DNA from 3 places in the Amphibacillus xylanus NBRC 15112 genome. Region 3 is predicted to be linked to each of the others. Evidence: riboswitches for the same ligand, from Rfam matches in the RefSeq annotation. Region 3 holds a riboswitch; each other region holds the start of a gene.
The links. A riboswitch is a leader RNA that binds a small molecule or an ion and turns the genes downstream of it on or off. The one in region 3 is predicted to bind thiamine pyrophosphate.
Positions count from the first base shown of each region.

Region 1: another riboswitch for thiamine pyrophosphate. It lies ahead of thiD (bifunctional hydroxymethylpyrimidine kinase/phosphomethylpyrimidine kinase); the one in region 3 lies ahead of thiT (energy-coupled thiamine transporter ThiT).
Region 2: another riboswitch for thiamine pyrophosphate. It lies ahead of thiW (energy coupling factor transporter S component ThiW); the one in region 3 lies ahead of thiT (energy-coupled thiamine transporter ThiT).

Region 1 is NC_018704.1:308,394-312,685, forward strand. It holds gene pflA (pyruvate formate-lyase-activating protein) at 1-12, shown strand, start outside; gene AXY_RS01640 (organic hydroperoxide resistance protein) at 165-584, shown strand; gene AXY_RS01645 (flavodoxin) at 713-1,168, shown strand; gene lepB (signal peptidase I) at 1,268-1,777, shown strand; TPP riboswitch at 1,840-1,943, shown strand; gene thiD (bifunctional hydroxymethylpyrimidine kinase/phosphomethylpyrimidine kinase) at 2,028-2,852, shown strand; gene thiM (hydroxyethylthiazole kinase) at 2,852-3,652, shown strand; gene thiE (thiamine phosphate synthase) at 3,656-4,292, shown strand, end outside.
Region 2 is NC_018704.1:2,256,588-2,260,879, forward strand. It holds gene AXY_RS10815 (hypothetical protein) at 312-1,154, opposite strand; gene AXY_RS10820 (hypothetical protein) at 1,255-1,554, shown strand; TPP riboswitch at 1,602-1,714, shown strand; gene thiW (energy coupling factor transporter S component ThiW) at 1,786-2,271, shown strand; gene nagA (N-acetylglucosamine-6-phosphate deacetylase) at 2,796-3,953, shown strand; gene nagB (glucosamine-6-phosphate deaminase) at 3,950-4,292, shown strand, end outside.
Region 3 is NC_018704.1:2,104,587-2,108,878, forward strand. It holds gene galU (UTP--glucose-1-phosphate uridylyltransferase GalU) at 1-103, opposite strand, end outside; gene AXY_RS10170 (tyrosine-protein phosphatase) at 203-970, opposite strand; gene thiT (energy-coupled thiamine transporter ThiT) at 1,346-1,921, opposite strand; TPP riboswitch at 2,070-2,177, opposite strand; gene AXY_RS10185 (CpsD/CapB family tyrosine-protein kinase) at 2,548-3,237, opposite strand; gene AXY_RS10190 (YveK family protein) at 3,230-3,976, opposite strand; gene AXY_RS10195 (EAL domain-containing protein) at 4,234-4,292, shown strand, end outside.

The DNA.
Region 1 (4,292 bases), 770 kb from region 3:
CCATTAAACTAAATATATATTAAACAAATTGAACACTGAAATGAGATGGTTAATAGCTCTCAAACTAGGTGTTCTTTTTGTATCTTTATTTTTTATGTTTAGCAGTTGTGAAATTAAGGAATACTAAATTAAGTATTAAAAACACAATGAGGAGAGGATTATAAGTGAGTAAAGTTATGTTCACTTCTAAAGCTACAGCGAAAGGCGGCAGGGAGGGTCATGTTAAATCAGATGATGGAATAATAGATTTAAAGCTGGTTGATCCAGCAGGTGGCAGTGATGAAAAAGGCTCAAACCCTGAACAGTTATTTGCTGCAGGCTATGCAGCTTGTTATGATGGAGCGCTAAACTTAATGGCATCTAGACAGAAGAAAGAGATTGAATCTGAGATAACTGCAGAAGTTAGTTTAATGCAGGATAGTGATGATAAAGGATTTAAAATAGGTGTTATTTTAAATGTTCATATAAAAGGTGTATCACAAGAGGAAGCTGAGCATTTGGCTGAACTAGCTCATAATTTCTGTCCGTACTCGAAAGCAACGCGAAACAACATTAATGTCAACTTAAATGTAAAAGCACTTTAATCGCTTTTTAAAAGATTCGATGAAGAAATAGGCTTCATCGAATTTTTTTGTTAAACTATAGGTATAATGAATCTTAACTATGATAATGTTCATTTATATTTATATATATATATATAGGAGTGACTATAATGGAAGTAGTATTGGTATATACGAGCATGACTGGTAATACAGAAGAAATTGCTCATATCCTTAAAGATAAAGTAGAAGCATTTAATTTATCTGTGAAGAAATTTCACGTTGAGTTTGACGATATAATGGCACTTGATTTAAAGAATTATGATGCGATTTTATTTGGAACATATACTTGGGGTGACGCTGACTTGCCATTTGAACTAGAAGATTTCTATGAAGATTTAGCAGATGAAGATCTAACGGGCAAAGTCGTCGGTCTATTCGGTTCATGTGATTCATATTATGAATTTTATGGTGCTGCAATTGAAAAAATGGCTGAACAGTTCAGAGCGATTGGGGCAGAAGTTATCGATCCATTACTTAAAATTGAGCTAGCTCCAGAACCTGAAGATGATGAAAAGATTGATCAATTCGTTGAGGAATTCGTAAAACAAGTCAACAACACGAAGTAGGTTATGCTAATATTTGTTTAGTTAGATTAACTTTATTGGATTTTACTAAAAAAAGGTATATAATTGTTGTTATAGCGAGAGAAAATGAGGTTGTTATAAATGTTAAAAGAAATCATGTCGTGGTTATACGCAATAGTAATTGCATTAGTGATTGTAGTGCTAGTAAGAACGTTTGTTATGACGCCATCAGTTGTAAAAGGAGATTCTATGCAACCGAACCTTTATGACGGTGACCGAATTATTATTAGTAAACTGAGTGAGATTGATCGATTTGATGAGATTGCATTCGTCGCACCGAATGGCGTAGATAATTATGTTAAACGTGTCATCGGACTTCCAGGTGATGAAATTGAGATTATTGATGATCGCTTATATATTAATGATGTTGCCTACGATGAAGACTATTTAACAGACATGAACTCAGAAGAAATATTAGTTAAATATTTTAAATCAACAGAAATACCAGATGGAACTTATTTTGTGATGGGTGATAATCGTAAATTTAGCTATGACAGCAGAGCATTTGGTGTGATTGATGAAGATTCAATTATTGGCGAAGTTGTTTTTAGAATCTGGCCGTTAGATTCAATCGGTATCGTTAAACCATAATCAAGATTTTTGCATAAAAAATTAGTTTGTGTTTAGATGAAGATACAAAAATTAAATATGTTTTTTTCCACTAGGGGCGCGTATGACGCTGAGATAAAGATTTTTCTTTGGTCCCTTTGAACCTGATTAGGTTAGTACCTACGTAGGAAAGTGGAGCATTTCTTATATTATTTGGATTATTTATTAATAATGTAAACCGCTCCTATGTTAGGGGTGGTTTTTTTATTAAAAATTTTAAGGGGGAAATGCAATGTCTAATGTAAAAATAGCTCTAACAATAGCGGGTACAGATCCAACTGGTGGTGCCGGGATTCAAGCGGATTTAAAAACATTTCAGGAGCGGGAAGTTTATGGCATGAGCGTTTTAACATCTGCAGTAGCGCAAAATACTTTAGGGGTTCTAGATATTCACCATCTGCCACTTGATTTCATTAATCAACAGCTAGAGTCAGTTTTTTCTGATATAAAACCAAATGCGATTAAAACAGGAATGATCGCGACAATTGAAATGATGGAATTAATTTCGCATTATTTACGAGAATATCCTGAAATCCCATACTGCTTAGATCCTGTAATGGTTGCAACAAGTGGTGATGTATTAATGGAAGAGATCTCACAGACTATTATAAAAGAACAGTTAGTTCCATTAGCTACAGTGGCTACACCAAATTTGTCAGAAGCAGAGATATTAGTTGGAAGGTCAATTCGCACGATCGAAGAAATGGAAAGAGCAGCTATTGAAATTGTCGCTGAACTTGGAGCTAAAACTGTTGTCGTTAAAGGAGGCCATCTTGATGGTGAGGCAATAGATGTTTTTTATGATGGTAATCAGTTGTATCATCTAAGTTCAGAGCGATTTCATACGGTTCATACACATGGAACGGGCTGCACGTTCTCTGCTGTAATAACTGCAGAACTTGCCAAAGGAAAATCAATTTTTGAAGCGGTCGAGCAAGGGAAGGCTTATATAACCGATGCCATTAAGTATTCATTAGAATTAGGGAAAGGTAACGGACCGACGAACCACTGGGGTTATCGTTTACAGGGCTTGCCGAATGAGCGTGGTGAGAAATAATGAAACAATCAATCATTAAACTTGTTGAACAAATCAAGCAAGAGCGACCATTGATCCATAATATCACAAATCAAGTCGTAATGAATTTTACTGCGAATGGATTATACGCACTTGGCGCATTGCCGATTATGGCACATGAAAAAAATGAAGTAAAAGAGATCGTTGCACATGCAGATGCGCTCGTATTAAATATTGGGACATTAACAACGGAAATATTGGAATCGATGATCGTAGCGGGTCATGCTGCAAATAAAAAAGGCATTCCAGTTGTGTTTGACCCAGTTGGTGTAGGTGTCACGACATTTCGTAGCCATGCAGCTCAACGAATTATGTCAGAGATTAATTTATCACTTATTCGAGGAAATGCAGCAGAGATAAGTCATTTAGCTGGTCTTAGAGCAACAGCTAGAGGTGTCGATGCTTCGGAAGTTTTAGATGGGCCATCTATTATTAAGCAATCAACTCAGAAGCTTAATGTTCCAATTTTAATGACAGGGAAAGTTGATTATATTGCTAATCAAGAAATTCTTTATCAAGTATCCAATGGATCAGAATTATTAACAAAAGTAACGGGTGCGGGATGCTTACTGTCATCAATTGCAGGTGCTTTCTTGGCGGTTAGCGAATCGTGTATTTTAGCAGTAGTAGCTGCAGTTAGTTATTTTACAATTGCGGCAGAGAAGGCAGCAGAAAAGACATCTTTCCCAGGACAGTTTCAAATTGAATTATTAGATGCTCTATCTAGTATTACTGAAGCTGATATTATAGATCGACTTTGCTTAGAGAAAGTAGGTGAATAGTACGTGGTATTTAATCGAGAATCATTAGCTGTCTATTTTATTTTAGGTAGCCAGAATGTGAAGGATAAAGATCCGCTTTTCATCTTAGAAGAAGCATTAAAGGGTGGGATCAGTTGTTTTCAATTTCGAGAGAAAGGTTTTAGCGCTAAATCGGGGTCTGAAAAATATGATTTAGCAAGACAAATGCAAAAGCTCTGTCACCAATATCGCGTTCCGTTTTTTGTCAATGATGATCTTGAACTAGCTATTAATCTCAATGCAGATGGCATTCATGTTGGACAGGATGATATACCGGTTAATCAGATTAGAGAAATAGCACCTGAAACGATGAAAATTGGCTTATCGACTACATCTGTAGAAGAAGCGATTGAAGCGGCACGTTTAGGAGTAGATTATATTGGAGTAGGACCAATTTTTCCAACGATGACAAAATCAGATGCTAAAGCGCCAATTAGTTTATCAGGCATTCAAAAGATTAGAAATGCTGTTTCAGATATTCCGATTGTTGCGATTGGTGGAATTGAGCTGACTGATGTAGTTTCTGTTAGAAAAGCAGGTGCAGATGGTGTTGCTGTTATTTCAGCAATTAGTTTAGCTGACGAACCCCAGTTAGCAGCTCAAGCATTTGTAAATTTGAGTG
Region 2 (4,292 bases), 150 kb from region 3:
GTTTTCCAGTTGAATTAATAACATTTATCCATCAGTATTCCAATCAAATGAGAAGGTAACGAATCGATGTTAGAAGAATATTAAAGTACTTTAATAGTGGTTATATGTACTTGGTGGGCTATAGTCGACTGTCGACTTCTATTCGTTAACTTTTAATCATAGCCCATTTTAAACAATTTAATATCTCTATTATTGTTCTCTCACCCTACAGATCACATTCAACTGGACACATAAAAATAATCCACCGTATTAATAAAGAGAATGGTGGATTATTTTTATTATAATCAAAAAGGTATTATTTAATTTACTACTTAAGGCCCTACTCTAAATACTACTGTAGCACGATGAGGGGCTTTCAGCATAGCTTTATTATTTGATAAAGTATGATTGATCGAAAGAGGGCCTAACGAAACATTTACACTAGTATTAGAACCACCAGGATCTGAAGCGTACTGCATTTGGAAAATACCCGTCCTTTTGTTTTTTGTGTCTACTTTATAACTAACGTGTCCTTTGTAGTATGCCGCATTTCCACTCCACCGCCATGTAGCACCATTATTAGCATCAATCTCATATGGTCTACCACCTGCATTTCCGTAATATTGCCAAGTATTGTATGTTTGTTGTCTAGTCATAATTCTTGCTTCATAAGAGTTGGGAACTATATCTAAGTTTGATTCTTTAGTAAATCCTACAAACTCTCTGGGTGCTGTTTCCTTTTTCGTCCATTCGAAAAGAGCAATTATCCGTTGAACTTTCTGTCCATTGTTTGCTGTAGAAAACTGAAGCTTTAGGTCAGATGTTGGAATTACATTAAACGGTGAGACATAGTTAGGTGAAGTATTATATATAGCCGGAAGTTCTACTAGATTTCCATCCGGGTCAATAATATACTCTTTGATTTCCCCTGGATAATAATTTAGCTTTCTATCTGGATTATTTTCTATGTCCTCACCAAAGTCAGCTATGAGTATTTCTTTCAAACCAATATCCATTAGATTAATTTCCGCTTCTGACAAACCATAACTTAAAAGTTTTGAATTGTAATAACTCTCCAAATCCTCATAGGCATAGACATTGCTATCAATTACAATTAAACCACACAAAAAGATTACTGATAACAAGAAACCCAAAAACACTTTTTTAAAAGACATTTGCACCTCTCCTTTATTATGGTATATTATATATAATATACCATAATAACTTCCGTGTAAATGATAATTTACAAAAAAATGTAAAGTGAGGAATAAAAAGATGAAGATAAAGATTACCCCTCTTTTATTAACAATCAATGCTATATTGTTAGTGTTTATTTTATTATTATTAGTCTTTAAAGAACCAATTTCCGTAACTACTGAACCTGCACAAGAAAGTTACGTCCCTAATAGTTCTTATGAAGTCGCACAATTAAGTGAGAATATCATTGCGATCGTGAGTACAGATTATTATTCTGCGGACTTTGGCGAATTAATTGCATTAGAGTTTGATCCTGATACTGATACATTTAATGTGATTAGTAATTTTGATATTAGAGATAATTGGGTGCCTAACTAACTTGTCATTTGATCTGATCTATATTATGATGAAACCAATTCAATAGCTTTGACTACTAGGGGTGCCGATGGGATCGGCTGAGAGGAAAGAATTCAATCTTTCTAACCCTTTTGAACCTGATCTAGTTCGTACTAGCGGAGGGAAGTAGCACTTCTTTAACCTATCAGGTTCTTCTTTCGCTGCAACTGACAGCTTTTAGTCAATGCAACAACAAAAGGAGGACTATTTTTTATGAAAAAAACAAATCAATTGACGCTAATTGCTGCCTTTATTGCAATTGGCGTCGTCGGGGCAAGCTTTCTCTGGTTTCCAACTGGGATTGCGCAAGCGTACCCTGTACAACATGCGATTAATGTCATTAGTGCCATCATTTTAGGACCTGTTCCGACAGTCATAATTGCTTTTGGCATAGGTCTTGTACGTAATGCTTTGGGGCTTGGTACATTACTTGCTTTTCCTGGCGGTATGATTGGTGCTTTACTAGCTGGTCTCTTCTATCGCTATCGTAAGCAAATAAGTTCAGCCGTCATCGGTGAAGTAGTTGGGACTGGAATGATCGGTTCACTCCTTTCTATTCCAATTGCACGTCTCGTTATGGGGCAGACTGTTGGTGTTTTCGCTTTTGTACCTGGGTTTTTGGTAAGTAGTGTTTTAGGTGCTATCATTGCGGCATTAGTTGCACCAAAATTATTAGCATATTTTAAACGTCACCATTGAGGCTGGGACAAAACTCAGCTAAGATGAAAAAGGAATTCAGTTAATCAAATGGATTCCTTTTTTACCATCATCATTTAATAGGATGATCATCTCTAATATAAATTAAAGGTGTCACTTTGTGATTCTCACTCTGGGTGGACGCTCTCCGCGGGATCGGCGTCAACTTTTATTGCTCCACTACCGTGTCGCAATAAGGGTTTTCTGACTCGATCTTTTCCCGCAGGAGTCGCCATCCGCCGTTTAAATCACTCGATAGGCGCTCGTTAAATAAGAAAACAATGAACTCTGATTAGCGTAATTGGCAGTGAACTTAAGAAAATGCACTGCCAATTACGCTAAAAATCCAATCAACCAAAACAATCACAAAAATAAAAATAGTTCTATTTACAAAAAAATCGTAAATAGAACTATTTTTTACTCAGTGAGACTAGTTATGTCCAAGCCACTTTTTTAATTTATATTTTAATTTTCACGCATTGAATGTCATAATAAAAGGGTAAGACTATTCTAAGTAGGTGAACAATATGCTAATAAAAAACGCACAAATATATACCGAACAGGAAGTAGTGAACGGACATCTTCTTATTGATCGAGGTAAGATAGCACAGATTTACCGTGAGTTACCACAAGATTTGCCCAAAGATATTGAGATGATTGAAGCGAATTATTTAAATCTTATCCCTGGTTTTATTGATACGCATATTCACGGTGCAAACGGGGCTGATGTAATGGATCAAACACCTGAGTCGATTGAAACAATTGCTAAGTTCCTTGTTACTGAGGGAACGACAAGCTTCCTTGCCACAACGATTACACAGTCAAAAGAAAATATTGAGCATGCTTTAGAAAATCTTGCTCATTATAACAATATCGACAATGGTGCTGAAATGATTGGAATTCATCTTGAAGGACCATTTGTAGAAAAATCAAAAGCTGGCGCACAACCGTTAGAATATATTATCAAACCAGATTTAGAATTATTTAACCATTGGCAACAAGTAGCAAACCGAACAATCAAAACAGTAACAATCGCACCAGAGCATGATCAAGATTTTCAATTTACTTCAGCTCTAAGAGCAGAAAATATCAATGTATCCGCCGGTCACACTGCTATGAATTTTTCAGCAATGAAACAGGCTGTTGCAAATGGAGTAAATCAAGTGACGCATCTATGTAATGCAATGAATGGGATTCATCACCGAGATATTGGGGTTGTTGGAGGTACATTCTTACTTGAAGATGTGTACGCTGAAATTATTGCAGATGGGATTCACGTTGATCCAGCTATGCTAGCATTAATTTATCAAAATATTGGACCTAATCGATTAATCTTAATCACTGACTCAATGCGTGCGAAAGGACTTCATCCAGGAATTTATGAATTAGGAGGCCAGCCTGTTCAAGTGAATGAAGATCGTGCTGTTTTAGCTAACGGTGTACTCGCAGGAAGTGTCTTAAAAATGATTGATGGTGCAAAGCAATTTTTTGCTATACCTGAGGTCACTATTCATGATATTATTTTAATGGCATCAATTAATCCGGCAAAGCAAGCAGGTGTTTTTCATGAAAAAGGCTCAATTGCAGTCGGAAAAGATGCAGATTTATTACTAGTAGATAATGATCTTGATTTAAAGCTAACCTTTAAAAAAGGGAAAATTGTATATCAAGGAGTGAGCCAATGAAGATTGTAAAAGTAAGTGACTATCAAGAAATGAGTGAATGGGCTGGAAAACAGGTCGTTCAGAAAGTTAATGAATTAAGTAAGCCTATTTTAGGTCTAGCAACAGGTTCTACGCCTGAAGGACTATATCAATACTTAATTGACGCCTATAAAAACGAAGAGGTTTCTTTTAAGAATGTCACGACATTTAATTTAGATGAATACATTGGACTGGATAGTGATGATCCAAATAGTTATCGCTATTTTATGAATGAAAAATTGTTTAACCATATTGATATTGATCCGAATAATGTACATTTACCAAACGGTGTAGCTGATGATTTAGAAAAAGAATGTAAGG
Region 3 (4,292 bases):
TATCAACAATTGGTAACATTTCTTTCGGCATCGCCTTTGTCACTGGTAAAAACCGAGTCCCTAGACCGGCTGCTGGGATAATTGCTTTTTTTACTTTCGCCATATGAAACATGCTCCTTTTTATTGATCTATTAGTATGTGCCAAATTGATTAGCCATTTGAGTTATATTAACCCACCATTTGGGAATGGTGAGTTTTTCCCTTAAAATAGACCGAGGAATTTCTTCCGTTTAATCATTATTGGCTCATCAATGTAGACCATCTTATTATCGACGATCTGTTGGGCGTTGTCCATAAATGTGAATAGAGTGTGCTGCCCGTATTGTTCTGTGATTATTTGGTTTGCTTCACGCATATAGAAGCCTCTTGACTTCGTGTTATGTGCGTCTGATGCGATAAAGTGTGTTAAATTATGTTCAATTAATTCATGTGTGAATTTTTTTATTTTTGTACCGAATTTGCCTACTAGGCTTGCGGCAGTAATTTGTGTTAATGCACCGTTTCTAACGAAGTGGTAGAGCTGTCCTGGTTGTTCCCGTAAGACTGTGTTTCTTTCTGGGTGAACGATGATTGGGATTAAGTCCTTCATCTGAATGTCAAATAACAGCTGTTCTGTATATCGTGGAATATGTTCTGTTGGTAGCTCAATAAAAATATAGCGACTTGCTCCGTTTAAGGTTAGAATTTCGTCGGCTTCGTAACCTTCAATCAGTTCACCATGAACTCTTACTTCTTGCCCAGGCAAAATTGTCAATGGGATCTCCTCTTGTTGGATTCGATCATTTAATCTAGTTAAATCGGAAAGTACTGATTTTTTCGGATTATTGTAACGCCCATTTTTATGATGTGGGGTTGCTATTATCGTATGAATGCCTTCTGCGACGGCTAGTCTTGCCATGGCTACGCTGTCTTCTAGATGTTTTGCTCCGTCGTCTACACCGGGTAGTATATGACAATGTATATCTATCATATTGACAACCTCCTCATCTGTAATTTTTGTACAGCAATAATATTATAACAGTTTTTTTCATAGAATGGAACCAATTTTGTGACTCTTTTCCATAATTTCAGCAAAATTTTTAGGCATATTAGCTTATATTAACTGTGATTTTATCTAATTTTTGGGTCATTTGTCCTATTGGAGCGCTTGATATGACAGTTTTTGTGTGATTTTTCAGGTTTTGATTTGGAAATTGTTTTTTGTGATAGGGAAAAATGAGGATTTGTCACTAGAAATTCACATTTTTAACTATTTGTTGGGTTGTGACTAAAAAATCCGCACATCTTATGTCGATGTACGGATTTGTTTCTGGATATGTGAGCTAGGTTCCAGTTTGAATTTGGGTTATTTTGTTGTCGCAGCTACAAGGTGTGGGCGTTTATTAAATAGAAAGCTTACGGCAGCAACATTTATTACAAATGATGGGATGAGGTACGAGCTGTTATAAACGAGTGAGTAGACCCAAATATTCATCCCTTCGATTAATGATTCAAAGAAGACAACTCCTGCAACATAGTGTGTGATAAATCTAAGTGTGATACCAATTAATACACCAACTGTCACCATGCCGACGAATCGTTTGGTATTGTTATTTTTTAATGCTGCTTGAACAGCTGGTGCGAGTAGTCCCGCAAATCCTAATACCATAAATGCGATTGGATAGTCGAGAATACCCTGTATCGGGTGACCAATCCATGCTGTTCCTGTTGCAACTTGGAGAATCCCAAAAAGTAAGCCAGACAGTAGGCCTCCTTTTAAGCCCCAACGAAATGCAACGATAAAGACTGGGATCATCGCAAATGAGATTGAACCACCTTGTGCCCAGATTTTAAATGACAGAAATGGAATGATGTCTAAAATAAGTGCTAGTGCTGTAAAGATAGCCACCTCAATGAAAAATAGTGTACGTTTAGATTGCATACTTCTTCCCCCTTATATTTTTGGGTTTTATTGATTGGATTTGTGGAATATTCCTCCAATCTTTTTAACAATAAAAAAGCAATGTGCCAAGGGGATGCTTCCTGATGGGGAACCCGCTCACATTGCTTGTTACTTTATGCAAAAATACCATCAAAAAAGCCACCATCCCTACGCTAGAATTATCTAACAGGTTCATAGGGTCAGAACAATGCGTGTTCAATCTCAGCCGACTCAATCAGCTCCCCCTGTAGGCTTGTGCTATTTACTTTTTTATTACTAGGTATTAGTATAAAGGATTTAAATTCAGAATTCAAGAGGAATGATTTTAGGAGAATAAGATAGAACCGGATGATTGAGGATGTTAGAATTTTGATTTGGGTGCGTTCGCACTATGGTGTGGTGCGAATTTTCTTGATTGGGTGCGTTCGCACACTGTTTATGTGCGATATTTTGAATTTGGGTGCGTTCGCACTATCAAGTGGTGCGATTTTTCTTGATTGGGTGCGTTCGCACTATCAAGGAGTGCGAAATCCGGGAATTGAGTGCGTTCGCACCCGAATTGGGATTATCGGGAAAATGGAGCGTGAATTTTTTCATAAAAAAACTTGCGCAATAACGCGCAAGTTCTATTCTCCGTAATAATAATACTGATCTTTTGATGTTTGGACGTCGTTTAGTACGGCTCCAAGTAATTTTGCTTTGGCTGGTTCAAGCAGTTCTTTTGCTTTAATCGCAGATTCCTGGTCTGTTTGCTTACTACGAATAACGAGTAGTGAGCCATCAACAAAGTTGGCAAGTAACTGAGCATCTGTTACTGCAAGAACAGGTGGTGTATCAAAAATAACTAGATCATACTGGTCTTTTGCCTCGTCAATTAAGCGACGCATCTTATTCGAGCCGAGTAATTCTGATGGATTCGGCGGAATTGGACCAGATGGTAAAATGTCTAGATTTGGGACATCAGATTTAATTGCTGCTTCGTTAAGCTCATACTCACCAACGAGTAAACTACTTAAACCACGGCGGTTGTCGATTCTAAATGTATAGTGAACAGTTGGTTTACGCATGTCGGCGTCAACTAAAAGCACCTTCTTTTCTTGTTGGGCAAAAACGATCGCTAGGTTGGCAATCGTAAGTGATTTACCTTCTGACGGGTTAGCTGATGTCACGAGCATCGTTTCAAGTGTATCGTCTACCGCAGTAAACTGTAAATTTGTTCGAATCGTACGGAATTGCTCAGAGATTGGTGAGCGTGGATTCAGTTTAGTAATTAAATGTCTAGCTGCTTGTTTAACTGGTCTTTTATGTTTAGCCATTATATGTTACTCCCCTTTCTCTAGCTTGACGTCTATTTGCATGTTGTTGTATGTGCACGAGGTCAGTTTCTTGAACTTTTGCCACAACACCAATGACAGGGAGACCAACAATTTTTTCAACGTCAGTTTCTGTTTTTACAGTTGTATCTAAGTATTCAAATAAGAATGCTAAACCAACACCAACCATACCACCTAAGACAAAGGCGATAGCAATATTTAGTGTGAGATTTGGACTCACTGGTGTCGGGTTTGCTGGTAGAACTGCAGGATTTAATATATTTACGTTATCAACATTCATTAATTCGTCTATTTGATCTTGGAAAACTTCAACGGTCACATTGGCAAGATCAACTGCCATCTTTGGATCGGGATCTGTAGCCGAGACGGTTACCACTTGTGATCCATTCTCATTTGTGACGGAAATTTTTTCAGCAAGTGCTGATGGTGAGATTGTCAATTGAAGTTCATCAATCACTTCATCAAGAATCCGGTTACTTCTGATAATTACGCTATAGGTATTGATTAATTCAACGTTTGTTCGAATTTCATTTAATTCTACTGTTGCGTTGGGTTGATTTTGATTCACAAGAAATTGTGAATTAGCTCGATAAATTGGTGTGATAAAAAAGTATGTAAATATACCGCTTATAATCGCTGATCCTATTGTTAGGACAATGATTAATCCTAGTCTCTTTTTAATTATCTGAGCGATCTCTTTTAGTGTAATTGTTTCCTCCATTTAGTTTGATCCTCCAATGTTTAGTTGAGTAGTCCTGAATTGGACAAAAATATACAAAAAACATTATAGCATATTTTTTTATAAAATTGGTAAATTAATTTAATATAATGATTTTACGTCATTACTTTTAGCAATTGGTATAATATTTTTTCAGAATATTAGGAAAATTGTTCTTTTTTATTAACACTTTATTGGCTTATTTGTAATATTTGATATAATAGAGTTTGTAAGCGAATTCATTTTATGGGGGCTTTCATATGTTGATCGATCATTTTATCGAAAAAAGACTTTTTACACATAATTTTCAGCCCATCTA